Regions from separate parts of the Providencia sp. genome, predicted to be linked through region 1. Evidence: predicted binding sites of a transcription regulator. Region 1 holds the regulator's gene; each other region holds the start of a gene.
What was found. The regulator PurR, encoded in region 1, represses purine synthesis genes. The targets are predictions, from matches to a motif close to CANGCAAACGTTTGCNTG.
Positions count from the first base shown of each region.

Region 1 (6,077 bases):
TAAAAAACGTTTAGGGGATAAGATTAATATTGAGATAGACCCACAAACGCAAGCAATCGTTGATACTGTTGAACGTGTATTGCATCAAAAAGAACAAGAAATGATTTTACAGAAGGCGAGAGAAACAACGGAAAATGCAAATTTAGCAGAATAAAAACTTTAAGCATTTTGCTATAAAACAAGATATTTTGACTTAAAAAGGCTATAGCTTTTAATTATATCGCTATAGCCTAATTTGAATAATCAGTATTTAGTTTTTATTACGATTTATTTTATGGCAGTTTATTACCCGTGGGTACAACCCTAAATTAGGCAGTATATTATCGTTAAATTACAGCTTATCACTAAAGTTTAGTGAAAAACTGGCGTTATCAAGGGCAATGGCTTCGATTAAACGCTTGAAATTCTCACTATTCTTATGTAACTCTAATGCTTGGTTATTTTCCCATTCTTGAAGAACAATGTAGCCATTTTCTTTAGCCATTAAATCGTACTGGATGCATCCTTTCTCTCGACGACTTAGTTTAGCTAAATCGCGAATGATTTTTTTCGTTAAACACCCATCCGTTTTTTCAATTGTAATTTGGGCATACACTACAATACTCATTCCGTTCTCCTTATTTATTAAGAACTATCTTAAAGGGTACTTAGTTTTTGTATTGTAAAAAAACGAATAGTTTGACTTTAAAAATGCCGACGGCGTCATAGTATAGTATCTTTTAAAATCACGGTAAAAGTGCGATTGGTCATAATAGCCAGTTTCGAACCAACGATAGGTATCTTGTTCCTTCACCATATTTTTTAAAACATGCTCTAATCGGCAATTGATTTGGTAACGTTTTGGTGTGATCCCATATTCTTTTAGAAACTCTTTTTGTATAAAACGAGCGCTATAACCTAGTTCATCGGCAATATCTGTAATCTTCTTAGTTGGATTTCGGTAAAGAATATCCAAAATATTATCCGTAAAATGTATTTTTTTACTGGCTTTTGTAGCAATAAAACAATCACGTAACTCTTTAAATGAGCCGCTAGCGAGCGCTTCAAACCAATTATCACTCCAGATATTACAAAGTGCTGTTGGTGTGTCTGTATAGACTACTGTTCTTTGCGGAAGTAAAAATCGCAGAGCATCATGCCTGACACGTAAGACCATCACCTTTGCATTATTGGGAATTACTGTAAAAGTGTTAATTCTAGGAATGACTAATTGAAATGGATTGATGGTTGTATGGGCGTCAGTTGCTATATTAAGATTTTGTGATGAAATCCAGATTTCAGCGCCAGTACCAGGAAATATTTTAATTGGGGCAGTAAATTTCTTGATAATGAGAATTGAGCTTATAAAAGTGCTTAATTCTTCTGGTGGGTAATACTGTTTTAACATAGCGCTTATACACTCATTATTCAGAAATTTTAGTATAACGTGTTTCGATAAAAAAATTAACTAAAGAAAATATGAGTTGCAGCAGGTAAAAAAATAAAACTGTGACTTTTTAAGGGGATAACCTTTCAAAATCAGGTTCTGATATTGATGATACAATCTATAATATCAATAGAATTTAATAGGTTGAAATTATTAGGATGTAAATTAATAAAATTAACTATGTAGTAATACTTATCCACTGTAATTTATAAGTGTTAGAATTTATAAATACCCGATTTAGTCTATATGCTTGAGGTTAAAACTAAAAGGATAAGCCAATTATTATTAAATAATGACTTACCCTTTATGTGTATGGCAGTAATTAATGCGTTAGCTTATTTATTTTGCTTGGCATTCAGTTTGTTTCGGCGACTTTTGCGTATCTACAGCGAAATACTGCATGAAATAACCAATAATCATTGGAACAATCGTAGCTGCCATCACGCCTGTTGTTGCAAGTAATGGGTCAAAAGTTAGCATTGATACCAACAAGCTAGCGAGAAAACATAAACCAAGTTGCAAAGCATTTTGTAATGCGGCTGCTTTACCGCTCGCATTTGGAAAGGTATTTAATGCTTTAGAAACTGCAATTGGATATGACGCTCCGTTCATTGCTGCCATAAAGCAAAATGGGATTAGGATCATTGTTAAAGTTGGCGTCATATAAATTGCCATAATAAACAGGATAGACATGCTTATGGCATAACCAATCAGTAATAAAAGGAAAAGGGCCTCTGTGCGAACTTTGGTTAAGACAAAACGACATCCATAACCACCAATAATGAATGCAAGGGTTTGTGGGATATAACTTAAGCCAATATCTGCGGGATTGAAACCCATATTACGTAAAATAAAAGGTGAGCCTGTCAGCCATGCGAAGAAACCAGCGCTGCATGAAGCATAGATTAAAACATTACCACTGAAAATGCGTGAGCTAAGTATATTCAGGAAGGAAACTTTAGCTTGGGAACTATTTTCATCTATGGTTGCTTTGGGCGTGATTTTCTTTAATAGCAATGTTGGAATCAGTAATAAGATACCAACAATCATCAGTACGACAAAAATGAACTCCCATGACTGATGTTCGAGTACCCAAGCGCCTAATAATGGTGCGAGAGCTGGGGATAACGCAACTAAAGGCATGATAGATGCAAAAACTTTTTGTGTACTTGCTGCATCATAGCGGTCGATGACTAAAGCTTGCCAAAGCACAGCAGTGGAGCATACCCCTACTGCTTGTAAGAAACGTAATATCAATAATTGAGTAGCGTCTGTAACCCAGACCATACCTAAACAACTAATAATAAATAGTGATAGCCCAACAATTAAAATCGGCTTACGACCGAGTTTGTCAGATAGAGGACCCCAGAGAAGTTGAGCAAAAGCAAACCCAGCTAAAAATATGCTGAGTGAAGCGCTGATGGAGCCTTCGGTAGTATTTAACGAGGTTTGCATGGCACCAAATGCCGGTAGATACATATCGATAGCTAAAAAGCCCAACATGCTTAAACCCGCAAGGTAAATGATAAATCCAGGGGAATTTCTCGTTACAGTATTCGTCATAATTGTTTACTTATTCAAAATTTAAAAAAATGTTAACAGTTACCTTATTGTATAGGCTATTTTTTTACATTGTGAAACGGTAATATTTGGATCTTGTCATCAAAAAATTTGAAAGGAAATGATATGTGGTCAGCCCATGCACTCGAAGTCATTGATGCAGTCGCTCGTACAGGAAGCTTTAGCGGCGCCGCTGAGGAGCTTCACCGTGTACCTTCAGCGATTAGTTACACCGTAAAACAAGTTGAAGAATGGCTGGCTGTACCTTTATTTGAACGCCGACATCGTGACGTTGTATTGACGGAGGCCGGCGTCATTTTTATTAAACAAAGCCGATCTGTTATCAAAAAAATGATAGATACACGCCATCAGTGCCAACAAGTTGCAAATGGTTGGCGTGGTCAATTTAGTATTGCAGTGGATTGTATCGTAAAGCCACAGCGTACTGAGCAACTCATTCTTGATTTTTATCGACATTTTCCTGACATTGAACTTTATATTCATCCTGAAGTATTTAACGGTGTGTGGGATGCGCTTGCTGACGGTCGGGTTGATGTTGCTATTGGCGCTACAAGAGCATCACCTATTGGTGAACGTTATAGTTTTCGTGATATGGGATTCATGTCTTGGTTATGTGTAGCAGAGCCTAAACATCCACTTGCACAACTCAATAATAAATTAACGGATGATGAAATGCGGCCATATCCGAGTTTATGTTTAGAAGATACATCTCGTAATTTGCCAAAGCGTGATACGTGGGCACTGGATAACCAGCGTCGATTAGTTGTACCTAACTGGGAAAATGGTGTGGCTTGCGTACTTAATGGGTTATGTGTTGGGATGATGCCTGAGCACCGAGTGGCTCCACTGTGTGCGGATGATAAATTAGTCGAGTTAGCGTTGACTCAACCTTTTCCTCCTAGCCCATGTTGTTTGACTTGGGTGGAAAAGAATACATCTCCAGCGTTGAGTTGGTTGCTTGATTATCTTGGTGATAGTGAAACACTCAACGCTGAATGGTTAGCACCCTAATTTAGCGGCGGTAGTCGATAAATGGACCATCGGCAACAGAACGACGTTCAACAAGGCGAGGGTGGACTTCAATAGTTTGAGCATCTTCGCGCTTATTGACAATGCGATCGAGCAGCATAGAAAATGCCATTTGCCCTAAACGCTCTTTGGGCTGATGGATTGTGGTTAATGCAGGTGTAAAATAACGCGCATTACGAACATTATCGTAGCCGATAATTGAAATATCTTGAGGTACACGTAAACCCATTTCATCTGCGGCGCAGATAGCACCCATAGCCATAATATCACCACCACAAAATACAGCAGTTGGCTTCTGTTTATGGCTAAGAATTTGCATCATGGCTTTATAGCCAGACTCAGGTTCAAAATCGCCTTGAACGACCCATTCATCTTTGAGTGTTATTTTCGCTTCTTCCATTGCTTTTTGGAAACCAGTTAAACGACCAATACCTGTATTTCGTTCCAAAGAGCCAGGAATGATACCAATATCACGATGGCCTCTATCAATCAGATAACGACCAGCAAGATAACCACCATGGAAAGAGTTATCAATAATGCTATCAGTAAAGTCGCCACGAGAAGCACCCCAGTCCATCACAACCATAGGAATGTTTCTATAATCTTCCAAAGTGCTTAAAAGCGTATCTGGATACTCTGAGCACATCACTAATAGCCCATCCACTCGCTTTTGTGCCAACATCTGCAAATAAGCTGATTGTTTTCGATAATCATTATAGGAATTACATAGGATCAGTGTGTAGCCTTTTTCATAACAACAGTTTTCTACCGATTCAATGACTTCAGCAAAATAAGGTGTTTCACTTGATGTGGCTAACAACCCAATTGATTTTGTATGGTTAACCTTCAAACTACGGGCAACCGCGCTAGGTGAATAATTGAGTTCTTTTATAGCAGCCCATACTGCAGCTTTTGTATCTTCAGCTACAAAGCGCGTTTTATTAATAACATGGGATACGGTTGTGGTGGAGACGCCAGCGCGTTTCGCCACATCTTTAATCGTTGCCATGGGTGGGGAAAACTCCTGACCAACATTAGGTCTTGTTAAGAATTCTTGTTAAAAAATTACCTGCATATTGATGCATAGATCTATTGCTGGCAATAAATTAGCGGTTTGTTGTCGATTTTGTCTGATCTAGCTCAAAAACGAAAGAAATAATTGATGTTATAACATGTGACATAGACACTGGTTTTACAATTTTGGCAGTGTATACTTAATTAACCTTATCGTTATTATGGTTATTTTACTTGCTTAATTGCTTTAAGATGAGAGGAACTCATGGATACAGATTTTAAATTTGGATTATTTGCAGCATTAGGTTCGCTAGCCGTAATTATTGTGTTTGCGGTACATCTGTTCTGATTATATTCACATCCTCATTGGATGAAAAGATTAAGGGCGAGAAAATAACTCGCCCTTAATCATATTAACAATTTGAATTATGCTAAATTTTCTTCAACAAATTTCCAGTTTACTAAAGACCAGAAATTTTCTAAATATTTAGGGCGTGCATTACGATAGTCAATGTAATAAGCATGTTCCCAAATATCAACAGTCAGTATAGGCTTATCGTCACCAGATACCGGTGTTGCTGCATTGGAAGTATTGACGATAGCTAAACTACCATCTGCTTTTTTCACTAACCAAGTCCAACCTGCACCAAAGTTTTTAATTGCAGAGTCCGTGAATTGTTCTTTGAATTGAGCAAAAGATCCAAACGCTTTATTGATAGCATCGGCGACTTTACCTGTTGGTTCTCCACCTGCGTTAGGTGCAAGGCAGTGCCAATAAAAGGTATGATTCCAAACTTGAGCAGCATTGTTGAATATGCCTGCTTCAGATGTTTTAATTATATCTTCTAATGATTTACCTTCGAAGTTAGTGCCTTTAATCAGATTATTCAGATTAACAACATAGGTATTGTGATGCTTACCATAGTGGTACTCTAATGTTTCAGATGAGATATAAGGCTCTAAAGCATCTTTTTCATATGGTAGAGCGGGTAGTTCAAATGACATTGCTTACTCCTTAGTTACTTTG
Region 1 covers NZ_JBQDNB010000025.1:32,556-38,632, reverse strand. Annotated here, with positions in the region: gene ACTH6U_RS16615 (riboflavin synthase subunit alpha) at 1-154, shown strand, start outside; gene ACTH6U_RS16610 (putative quinol monooxygenase) at 332-607, opposite strand; gene ACTH6U_RS16605 (helix-turn-helix transcriptional regulator) at 632-1,387, opposite strand; gene punC (purine nucleoside transporter PunC) at 1,766-2,989, opposite strand; gene punR (DNA-binding transcriptional activator PunR) at 3,113-4,018, shown strand; gene purR (HTH-type transcriptional repressor PurR) at 4,020-5,045, opposite strand; gene sodB (superoxide dismutase [Fe]) at 5,477-6,055, opposite strand.

Region 2 (6,077 bases), on a different contig from region 1:
GTAACGCCATTCCTATACCCACTACTGTTGCCAATGCCATTCCCTTAAGTTCTGCTTGTCCAATATGAATAACCGCGCCGCTAACCCCAATAATTAAGATAACTGACGTTAAAATTAGATTTTGTGGTTTGTTATAATCTACTTTTGAGTCAATTAAAACGCGAATACCGGAAGCACCAATCACACCATAAAGTAATAAAGAAACACCGCCCATGACTGGAACTGGCACTAACTGGATCGCCGCTGCTAATTTTCCGACACAAGAAAGTAGTATGGCAATCACAGCAGCACCACCAATAACCCATGTGCTATACACTTTCGTTATGGCCATTACACCGATATTTTCACCATAAGTGGTATTAGGTGTCGATCCAAAGAAGCCTGAAATTACTGTCGAAAGTCCATTAGCAAACATTGAGCGATGCAGGCCTGGGCTTTTCATTAAATCGCGTTCAATGATATTCGCGGTGACGACTAAGTGACCCACGTGCTCCGCAATAACAACCAGCGCCGCAGGTAAGATAGTTAATATCGCAAACCATTCAAAACGTGGTGTATAAAAAGTCGGTAAAGCAAACCATGGCGCTTCAATAACTGGTGTAAAATCAACAATACCCATGAAATAGGACAACGCATATCCGCTCAACACGCCGATTAAAATTGGAATAATCGCCAGAAAGCCGCGGAAAACCACTGCACACAAAATAGTGACTGATAAAGTGACAATTGAAATAATTAGCGTGGAGGATTCAACAGGCACGCCTTCTTTTGGCAGTAAACCCGCCATTCCTGCCGCTGTTTGCGCCAGCTCTAAACCGATAACTGCAACAATTGCACCCATTGCCGCAGGTGGAAACATGACGTTAATCCAACCACGACCCGCAATTTTTACAATTAAAGCAACAAGGCAAAACAGCACACCACAGATGATAAACCCACCAAGTGCAAGCTCATATCCTAACGGTAGCAAAATTAATACTGGTGAAATAAAAGCAAAACTCGAACCCAAATAAGCTGGAATTTGTCCTTTACAGATAAATAAATATAACAATGTGCCAATACCATTAAATAACAGTATGGTTGCAGGATTAACACCAAACAAAATAGGTACGATAACCGTCGCCCCAAACATAGCAAACAGGTGTTGTAAACTCAGTGGAATAGTTTGTAGTAGAGGGGGTCTTTCTTCAACACCGATCGTACGACGTGTCATTTCGTTTTATCCTTTTAATAATGGATTTTATAATTAAGAAAATAATAATTAAACAAACAAAAAAAAGCCGACTCATTAAGTCGGCTCATTATTATTTAGTACCAAATATCTTATCGCCCGCATCTCCGAGACCCGGAACGATATACCCTTCTTCATTTAAATATTCATCAATAGAAGCAGTATACAATTCAACATCTGGGTGAGCGGCTTCAAGTGCTTTAATACCTTCCGGCGCAGCAACAAGAACCAAAATTTTAATTGCATGACAACCTGATTTTTTCAACAAATCAATTGTTGCAATCATAGAGCCACCGGTCGCTAACATCGGGTCAACGACTAGCGCCATACGCTCATCAATATTTGAAGCTAATTTTTGGAAATAAGGGACAGGTTTTAGTGTTTCTTCATCACGATAAACACCCACCACACTGATACGTGCACTTGGAATACTATCTAGAACACCATTCATCATGCCGATACCTGCACGAAGAATTGGGACTACCGTTATTTTCTTACCTTTGATTTGTTCAACTTCTACCGGACCGCACCAACCATCTATTGTTACTTTTTCAGTTTCTAGGTCAGCGGTTGCTTCATAAGTGAGTAGGCTACCAACCTCTGAGGCCAGTTCACGAAAACGCTTAGTACTTATATCATGAGCTCGCATCAGGCCGAGTTTATGTTTAACGAGAGGGTGTTTTACCTCAACGATCTTCATGGGTTTCTCCTACTGTTTTAGACACTGGCGGACAAAAAAATCGCCGGATTATACCTCTTTTTTCGGTAGATGCCACTAGATTCCGCTTGACTTAGGTCAAAATTTAATCAGTTAGATTTTGTTTTTTTAAATATATCTGCTAATTCAAATAGTTAATTAGCTAGTTTATATGCTTATCTCTAAGCGATATTATAAGGATGAATACTAAGTGTAGCTAACACCATGGTAACTTGAAGAGTCTTTGCCATAATTTTTCATTAACAAAGCTATCGCAAACGTTTGCGTTGCCTGCTAGAATATCTATCAAGATAGTTTATTTTTCTAAATATGCAATTGCCTTGGGGGCCGTAGTGACTGATAAAACCTCTCTCAGCTATAAAGATGCCGGTGTCGATATTGATGCAGGTAACGCATTGGTTGAACGCATTAAAGGTGTAGTAAAAGAAACTCGCCGCCCAGAAGTCATGGGAGGACTCGGAGGCTTTGGTGCATTATGTTCCCTGCCACAGAAGTACCGTGAACCAGTTTTGGTTTCAGGTACCGATGGCGTTGGCACCAAATTACGTCTTGCGATGGATTTAAAGCGTCACGATTCGATTGGTATTGACCTTGTCGCTATGTGCGTTAACGATTTAATTGTACAAGGTGCTGAGCCCCTATTCTTCCTCGACTACTACGCAACAGGCAAATTAGACGTCGATACAGCGGCAAGCGTCATCACAGGTATCGCTGAAGGCTGTAAACAATCAGGTTGTGCCTTAGTGGGTGGTGAAACTGCCGAAATGCCAGGTATGTATCATGGTGAAGATTATGACGTTGCTGGTTTCTGTGTTGGTGTCGTTGAGCGCTCAGAAATTATTGATGGCACTAAAGTCAGTGCGGGTGATGCATTAATCGCTTTAGGATCAAGTGGTCCTCATTCAAATGGCTATTCTCTCGTACGCAAAATTTTAGAAGTCAGCAAAACTAACCCAGAAAATACTCAGTTAGAGGGCAAATCACTCGCTGATCATTTATTAATGCCAACTCGCATTTATGTGAAAAATGTCCTTGAGCTGATTTCTAAAAATAATATTCACGCTATCGCACATATTACAGGTGGCGGTTTTTGGGAAAATATTCCACGCGTTTTACCTGATAATACTCAAGCTATTATTGATGGCGATAGCTGGCAGTGGCCGAGCGTATTTAGTTGGTTACAACAAGCAGGTGCAGTTACAACACATGAAATGTATCGCACGTTTAACTGTGGTGTCGGTATCATTATTGCTCTGCCTCAAACCGAAGTTGCCTCTGCGTTAACATTACTCACCGCATTAGGTGAAAAAGCATGGCAGATTGGCACCATCGGCCAATTACCTGAAGGTGAAGAGCAAGTAGTGATCCGCTAATGAAAAAAATTGTTGTCCTCATTTCCGGTAGTGGCAGTAATTTGCAGTCATTAATTGATGGTTGCCATAACGGCACCATCAATGCTGATATTGTTGCAGTAGTGAGCAACCAAAGCGATGCATACGGTATTATTCGAGCACAAGAGGCGGGTATTCCCGCCCTTTGTCTGAATGCTAAAAACTATCTTAGCCGCGATGAATACGATGCTGCTTTACTGGAAACAATAGCGCAATATCAACCTGACTTAGTGGTGCTTGCTGGTTTTATGCGAATTTTATCATCGAATTTTGTTAAAAATTTCTCGGGTAAAATGCTCAACATACACCCGTCTTTACTCCCTAAATATCCGGGGTTGCATACTCACCGAAAAGCCCTTGAAAATGGCGATAAAGAACACGGTACTTCTGTGCATTTTGTCACCGAAGAACTTGATGGCGGTCCTGTCATTTTGCAAGCAAAAATCCCACTTTTTACAGACGATACTGAAAATGGTGTCATTGAGCGGATCAAAACCAAAGAACACCACATTTACCCGATGGTAGTGCAATGGTTTGTGAATGACCGATTAACAATGATTGATGGCAAAGCGGTGTTAGATGGCAATCCACTTCCTGCACAAGGTGCCGCTGTCGAGTGACCTTTATTAAGCGACACCCGCTAAATCGCTAGGCTAATCAAATCAAGGGCCGAAAATAATTTCTGCCCTTTTTCTCTTTATTCTAACCTTATTCAATATTTTCCCACCTAAACTGGATAAATCTTCGCCATGAAAAAAAACTCTCTGCGTTGAGTCATTATTTTATTACAAATAAATGGTATCCTTATCATGGTTCTTAGAAGTTAATTCAGTGTGTTTATTTCTGTTTTTACCAAAACGGCAAAATCGATATATAAACATATACCAAAAATAATTAGAGGTGTTATATGACTACCGGGCAAGCTCATCCGTTTAGGTTGCGCCCACTTGAACGTGAAGATTTAGCATTTATTCATCAAATTGACAATAATGCCAGCGTGATGCGTTACTGGTTTGAAGAGCCTTATGAGGCTTTTGTCGAACTTAGCGATCTTTACGACAAACATATTCATGACCAATCCGAACGTCGTTTTATCATTGAAAATGATAGTGAAAAAGTCGGCTTAGTCGAACTCGTTGAAATCGATTACATTCACCGACGCTCTGAATTTCAGATAATCATTGCTCCACATTATCAAGGGAAAGGCTATGCAACGCGTGCAGCCAAACTTGCGATGGACTATGCTTTCTCTGTTCTTAATTTATATAAGCTTTATCTCATCGTCGATAAAGAAAATATAAAAGCTATTCATATTTATAATAAACTAGGCTTTCATACTGAAGGCGAATTAATTGACGAGTTTTTTGTTAATGGTCGCTATCATACAGCAATTCGTATGTGTGTTTTTCAACACCAATATTTTGCAATGAAACAACAGTCTGATAATCCTGAAAGTGTTGTCAGTAAAAATGCAGCCATTAAGCAGCGCGTTTAATCAAAGCTAAATTATTCATATTTATACATTGATATCTAATATCAACGGCATATAAGTATTAACGCTTAGAGTATTACGGAGCAATAATGTCCCAAGAACGTCTCTATCATGAAAAAGAGTTAAGCTGGCTGGCTTTTAACGAACGCGTTTTACAAGAAGCCGCTGATAAGCGTAACCCTCTCATTGAGCGAATGCGTTTTTTGGGCATTTATTCCAATAATTTAGATGAATTTTATAAAGTCCGTTTTGCCGATGTGAAGCGTCGGATTTTAATTAATGAAGAACGTGGCTCAGCCAGTGGCTCTCGTCATTTACTTAAACGCATCCAATCTAAAGTCGCCAAACAAGAACAAGAGTTTGACGTTTTGTATAATGATTTACTGCTTGAAATGGCTCGCAACCAAATATTCTTAATTAACGAAAGACAAATATCCCCACGCCAACAAATTTGGGTACGTCAATATTTCAGACAAAACTTACGTCAACACATTACCCCGATTTTAATTAATCGGGATACGGATTTAGTCGAGTTTCTAAAAGATGACTACACCTACCTTGCCGTTGAAATTATTAACGGTAGTGATATTCAGTATGCGTTATTAGAAATACCATCAGATAAAGTGCCGCGTTTTGTTAATTTGCCTCCCGAAATGCCCAAGCGTCGAAAGTCTATGGTATTAATTGATAATATCTTGCGATATACCCTTGATGAAATTTTTAAAGGCTTCTTTGACTACGATAAGTTAAATGCTTATTCCATGAAAATGACACGCGATGCAGAATATGATATTGCGACAGAAATGGAATCCAGCCTACTTGAAATCATGTCATCGACCCTGAAACAGCGCCTTACCGCGGAACCTGTGCGTTTTGTTTATCAGCGAGATATGCCTGATGAAATGGTGGTTCTTCTACGACAAAAATTGGGGTTATCTAATGATGACTCTGTTATTGCGGGTGGACGTTACCATAACTTTAAAGATTTCATTAACTTCCCAAATGAAGGTAATAAAAACTTATTAAATAAACCATTGCCGAGACTTCGCCATCGTTGGTTCGATAATTTTCGCAATGGATTTGATGCCATCCGTGAACGAGATGTGCTGCTCTATTACCCTTATTACACATTTGAACATACCTTAGAATTACTGAGGCAAGCTTCTTTTGACCCCAATGTGCTCTCGATAAAAATCAATATTTATCGTGTCGCTAAAGATTCTCGGATTATTGATTCCGTTATCC
Region 2 covers NZ_JBQDNB010000009.1:98,199-104,275, forward strand. Annotated here, with positions in the region: gene uraA (uracil permease) at 1-1,213, opposite strand, end outside; gene upp (uracil phosphoribosyltransferase) at 1,305-1,931, opposite strand; gene purM (phosphoribosylformylglycinamidine cyclo-ligase) at 2,282-3,322, shown strand; gene purN (phosphoribosylglycinamide formyltransferase) at 3,322-3,960, shown strand; gene speG (spermidine N1-acetyltransferase) at 4,248-4,835, shown strand; gene ppk1 (polyphosphate kinase 1) at 4,922-6,077, shown strand, end outside.
Region 2: the regulator PurR is predicted to act here: its motif matches at 2,200-2,217, upstream of purM (phosphoribosylformylglycinamidine cyclo-ligase).

Region 3 (6,077 bases), on a different contig from region 1:
TGCTTACGTTCACGACCTTCAGCATTCATTTCAGCGGTCGTTTTGCGGTATTTTTTCTTAGTTTTACTTGTTGGTGTTTTTGGTGAGTTCATGGTCTGATACCTTGATAAAGTCAGTTTCTGCTGCGGAATCTAGCAGAATCCCTCAAGCGGCGAAAGCACTGCTTTGCAATTAAAGTAGATTTTTTTTATCCGCTTGATAACTCATAACAGTACATGATTGATTATAGCGCGATTTTGCCCTAATGGGAAAAACGGCCCCAGAATTTGAGGCCGTTAAATAAAGGAGGTAATTAAGCGTCGACCAGTATCATTTTCAATAAAAATAAAATAGCCACTAAAACAACACACAAACCAAGATCACGCCAACGGCCAGTACCAATTTTCATGGCACAGTAAGCAATAAAGCCTAAAGCGATACCTTCGGTAATTGAGAAGCTAAATGGCATCATCACTGCGGTAATAAATGCAGGAACAGATTCAGTCAAATCATCCCACTTCACGCGAGTTAGGCTTGATGTCATCAGCACACCAACATAAATCAACGCACCTGCGGTTGCATAAGCAGGAACCATACCGGCTAGTGGTGATATAAACATGGTCAATAAGAACAAAATGCCGACAACGACCGCAGTCAGTCCGGTACGACCGCCAACAGAAACACCTGATGAGCTTTCAATATAAGCGGTAACGGATGACGTTCCCATTGCTGAACCCGCAACGGAGCTTAAACTATCAACATATAATGCCTGCTTCATGCGAGGGAAAGTACCGCGTTCATTAGTAATCCCCGCTTTATCCGTTACACCAATCATTGTGCCAGAGGAATCAAACAGGTTAACTAACATGAAGGAAAAAATAACACCGGAGAGTGCGAGATCAAATGAGCCACTAAAATCAACTTGCCCAACAACACTAGTGATACTTGGCGGCATAGAAAAAATACCACTAAATTTCACATCGCCAAGCGCTAAACCAATCAGCGTTGTCACCGCAATAGAAACCAATACCGCAGCATGGATATTACGAGCGGCTAAGATGGCAATAATAAAAAAGCCGAGTGCGCCCAACCAAACATTGTGATGCGTTAAATTACCGATAGATACTAAAGTATCTGGGTTAGCCACGATAATACCGGAGTTTTTCAACCCCATCATGGCAATAAACAAACCAATACCACTGGTAATACCGACACGCAAACTCAGAGGAATATTAGCAATAATCCAATAACGAATACGAAATAAAGTGAGGATAAATAAACCGACGGCACCCCAAAATACAGCCCCCATCGCCACTTCCCATGAGTAGCCCATAGCGCCAACAACCACAAAAGCGAAGAAGGCATTCAATCCCATCGCAGGTGCGACTGCAATAGGCAAATTAGCCAATATCCCCATAAAGATGCTACCTATCGCCGCAATTAAGCAAGTGGTAACAAAGACCGCTTTGATATCCATGCCAGCAATAGACAAAATTTGTGGGTTAACAAATACGATATATACCATCGTCAGGAAAGTCGTACAGCCTGCAACGACCTCTGTTTTCGCCGTCGTGCCGTGTTCTTGTAGCTTAAAAACACGCTGAAACAAGCTCTGTTGTGATGTCGAGCCAGAAGATTGATTACTCATTAGATGCGCCTAAAAAAAGTTTTTTTCGACTCATACTACCGTTAAAATTGAGAAAAAAAAACGATTGCGTGAACTTTAAGACCAAAAAAACCCTAACTTACTGATACAACGTGATGAATTTGAATAATCAACTAAAGATAAATTTTTGAATGAGATAGCGACGATCACGCCGCTATTTTAAGATAATCAGGATAACGCGAGCAGTTTTTGTCTACGCCAAAACAGGAGTTTACGTTTCGCTGCTAACTTATGTGGTACATTTTGGTTACTCAATTTCTTTGCAATCACATTCGCTGCAATTTCAATGCTCAAACACATGACAAAATAGATAAAGGCAACAAATAGGAATACTTCAAGAGGATAAACCATTTCACGGTTATTAACTTGTGTTGCCAAAAATGATAGTTCCGCTACCCCGACAATATAAGCTAAAGAAGTATCTTTAATTAATGCTATCCATTGGTTGATAAACGACGGCACCATCATGCGTAAGGCCTGTGGTAAAACAATATAGAACAGCGATTGCCAGCGATTAAGCCCTAATGACATACCCGCTTGCCATTGCCCTTTACCTATCGCCAATATTCCTGCTTTCACTGCATGGGCTAAATAAGCAGAGGTGATCAATGCCAGCGCACAAACGACAGTTGTGATACCGGGGATCTCCGTTCCCAGTAAAATGGGTAACAAGAAATAGGTCCAGAAGATCAGCATAATAACGGGAATAGCGCGGAAAAAGCCAAGAATAGCCGCGAAAACATTCATCCAAAAGCCGCGTAACATTGCCAATGCGATACCGGCTAAAGTACCTAAAATGATAGATGCGCCACCAGCAAGTATGCTAATAACCAGCGTCAAAGCTGCCCCTTCTAGTGGGCCATCAGGGTAAGCACCAAAAAGTAGGTATTGCCAATTTTGCTCGATAACTGAAAAGTCCATTTTATACCCCTTGCGCTAAATTACGCTGTTGACGCCACTGACCCCAAGCTTCCATCAATGCGATAATGGCAATATATAGCACCGTCGCAACGCCAAAGGCGGTGAAGGTTTTCAGTGTTTGACTATCGACTTGGCGAGAAACGTATGAAAGCTCAGCGACGCCAATCGCCATTGTCAGTGATGAATTTTTCACCACATTCATATATTGGCCAAGCAGCGGTGGCATGGCAATTTTTACGGCTTGTGGTAGAACGACTAATTTCATCGCTTGCCAAGATGTTAGCCCTAAAGCAAAAGCCGCATATTTTTGCCCTTGGCGTACACCACGAATACCCGCGCGCACTTCTTCTGCAATGAAAGGTACGGTATATAGGGTTAAACCCACAAATCCAGCTAAAAATTCAAACGATGGCCAACCAAGAGTCATCCCCAGTAATGTCACCGTATGAGGCGTATTCAGCCACTCCATCGCCGACGATGGCAAAATCTCACCTGAAGCAAAATACCAAAAAAACAACTGCACGAGCAAAGGTGTGTTACGAAAAATGGAAATATAGAGCGTCACTAACCAACGTAGCGGGGCTATTTGGCTATCCTTTGCAGATGCAACGATGAAACCTAATAGCGTAGAAGCAATGATAGTACAAACTGAGATCCAGACTGTGAGTAAAAATCCATAGCCAAACCACTCAAGGTATTGGGGTGCCAGTAAGTTTGCAGACCAAAAGTCATCGCTAAAAAATTTCTCAAACATAATAAATACCTACTTCTTTCACACCAATACACTTAATACTTTAAGATGCTAACACCCATGCAACTTACAGTATGGCCTGTATAATCAAGAACCCCGCGACATTTGCGGGGTATCTATTTATCTAACCTTTCGTCTCAATGTGTCACATCAACTTGCATTAAGTGAATGAAACATTCTGTTGATTGATTATGACTGAGGCTGTTGTTGGCTCAATGGTGCAAATTTAAAATCACCACGAGGCTGTGCGGCTTTCGTTTCTGGACCAAACCAACGGTCATAAATTACTTGCGCTTTACCCTCTTTTTCCAATTTCAACAGAGTTTGATTTACGCTTTCCACCAAACGATCTTCACCTTTGTTTGTTGCCAGCGCTTGATACTCTTTTGTCAGACTAAATGGTGAGATTTCGAAATCTACTTTTACCTTTTCGGGTAAATTACCAAGCAAACCAACTAATTTCGCATCATCCTGAGTGATAGCTTGTACGTTACCATTACGTAGTGCTGCGAAGGCTTGCGGGGTGTCATCATAGGAAATGACTTTAGTATCAGGGAAACGCTCACGCAAAGTCACTTCCTGTACGGTGCCTTTGTCAGCGCCAATACGCAGTGGTTTGATATCATCTGGCGTTTTCAAAACACCTTTACGTGCGATAAATTTTTGGCCTGTCGCAAAATCAGGGATAGTAAAATCAACCTGTTTTGCACGCTCATCAGTGATGGTGAAGTTAGCACCAATCAAGTCAACTTTGCCTGAGCTTAGCAGAGGAATACGGTTTGCAGGGTTCGTTGGACGCAATTCTAATTTAACACCTAAATCATCAGCGACTGCCTGGGCAATATCAATATCATAACCTGCTAATTTTTTCGTTTGTGGGTCAATAAACCCAAACGGAGGATTACTATCAAAAACAGAAATACGAACAACTCCCGCCTTTTTAATATCATCTAATTTGTCCGCACTCGCGATATTCGCTGTCAGCGCCAGACCTGTAAGTAATACGGTAGTAAGAATACGAGCTTTCATTGAACACCTCAGACGGTAAGTTTTTGTAAATCGACCATCACAAGCTATCAATTAATGCTTAGCACTGGAAATAATATTAGATAATATATTTATAACTAAATGGAATAACAAAGATAATAAAAAAAGGGCAAAACCCACTGGGTGCCCTAAATATGGCTTACACCATATAGATCGCTTATTGAGCGAGAAGAAAACGAATCATTGAATAAGTGACTAATACTCTAAAAAACGCAGTTACAGCTCAAAGCATGGGGAGCTTCAACGTTTTTCAAAAAAATTGCATTACTCATGCTTTAAATAATTTAGCAGTATGAAACTAAGCCCTAGAAACATACATAAGTATGTGACTAGGGTTAGTGAATGAAGCCAACACCGCTATAGTACGAAATATAACAAGTATTCAATACTTTAAATAATTCGCGATGTGGCAAGGCGGCAAATGAAACTAAGCCCTAGAAGCATACACAAGTATGTGACTAGGGTTAGTGAATGAAGCCAACACCGCTGCGGCTCAAAGTATGATGAGTTATTTACTCGTTAGCATCTTCTCTAAATTATCCCCACCCACATGGCGGAAATCCTGCCCTTTGACATAATAAAAAATAAACTCACAAATATTTTGGCAACGGTCACCAATACGCTCAATAGAGCGCGCACAAAATAGCGCAGTCAAAACACTTGGGATGGTGCGTGGGTCTTCCATCATGTAAGTCATGAGCTGGCGAACAATACCTTCGTATTCTTGGTCAACTTTTTCATCTTCACGATAAATGCGTACAGCCTCTTCCACATCCATACGTGCAAATGCATCTAGTACATCATGAAGCATTTGTATCGTGTGACGCCCTAATGACTCTAAACTAATCAACAAGGGTTGATGTTGATGTGAGAATTTTTCCAATGCTGTCTGGCAAATTTTATCAGCAACATCACCAATTCTTTCTAGCTCGGCAATAGTTTTTGAAATCGCCATAATCAAACGCAAGTCGCTCGCTGTGGGCTGGCGCTTAGCAATGATTTTGATGCATTCTTCATCGATAGACACTTCCATCATATTGACTTTGTGATCGTTTTCGATAACTTCACGCGCTAAGGCTTCATCCTGATTATGCATTGCCGTGATAGCTTTGGTGAGTTGTTCTTCGACCAACCCTCCCATCGTCATCAACTCAGTATGGATATGTTCCAGTTCAGCATTGAACTGCCCAGATATATGTTTATTGTGATTCAGCGTATCCATCGTCGGCTCCATATCAACCGTAGCGGCCAGTAATATAATCTTCAGTTTGTTTCATTTCTGGGGTAGTAAACATTTTGTCAGTGTGATTAAACTCAATCAATTCACCAAGATACATAAATGCAGTGTAATCAGAACAACGTGCTGCTTGTTGCATATTGTGGGTCACGATGACAACAGTGTATTCTGATTTTAATTCGCTAATTAATTCTTCGATTCGACCCGTTGAAATTGGGTCAAGCGCTGAGCAAGGCTCATCAAGCAATAAAACCTCAGGGCGAATGGCAATACCACGCGCAATACATAAACGTTGTTGCTGACCACCTGATAAGCTATAACCACTTTGGTGTAACTTATCTTTGGTTTCGTTCCACAACGCAGCTTTCGTTAGCGCCCATTGCACACGCTCGTCCATATCAACACGAGACAATTTCTCAAATAAGCGAACACCAAAAGCAATGTTATCGTAAATAGACATTGGAAATGGCGTTGGC
Region 3 covers NZ_JBQDNB010000005.1:86,017-92,093, forward strand. Annotated here, with positions in the region: gene yihI (Der GTPase-activating protein YihI) at 1-92, opposite strand, end outside; gene ACTH6U_RS06065 (NCS2 family permease) at 293-1,627, opposite strand; gene ACTH6U_RS06070 (amino acid ABC transporter permease) at 1,814-2,566, opposite strand; gene ACTH6U_RS06075 (amino acid ABC transporter permease) at 2,568-3,320, opposite strand; gene ACTH6U_RS06080 (ABC transporter substrate-binding protein) at 3,507-4,346, opposite strand; gene phoU (phosphate signaling complex protein PhoU) at 4,873-5,586, opposite strand; gene pstB (phosphate ABC transporter ATP-binding protein PstB) at 5,600-6,077, opposite strand, start outside.
Region 3: the regulator PurR is predicted to act here: its motif matches at 1,681-1,698, upstream of ACTH6U_RS06065 (NCS2 family permease).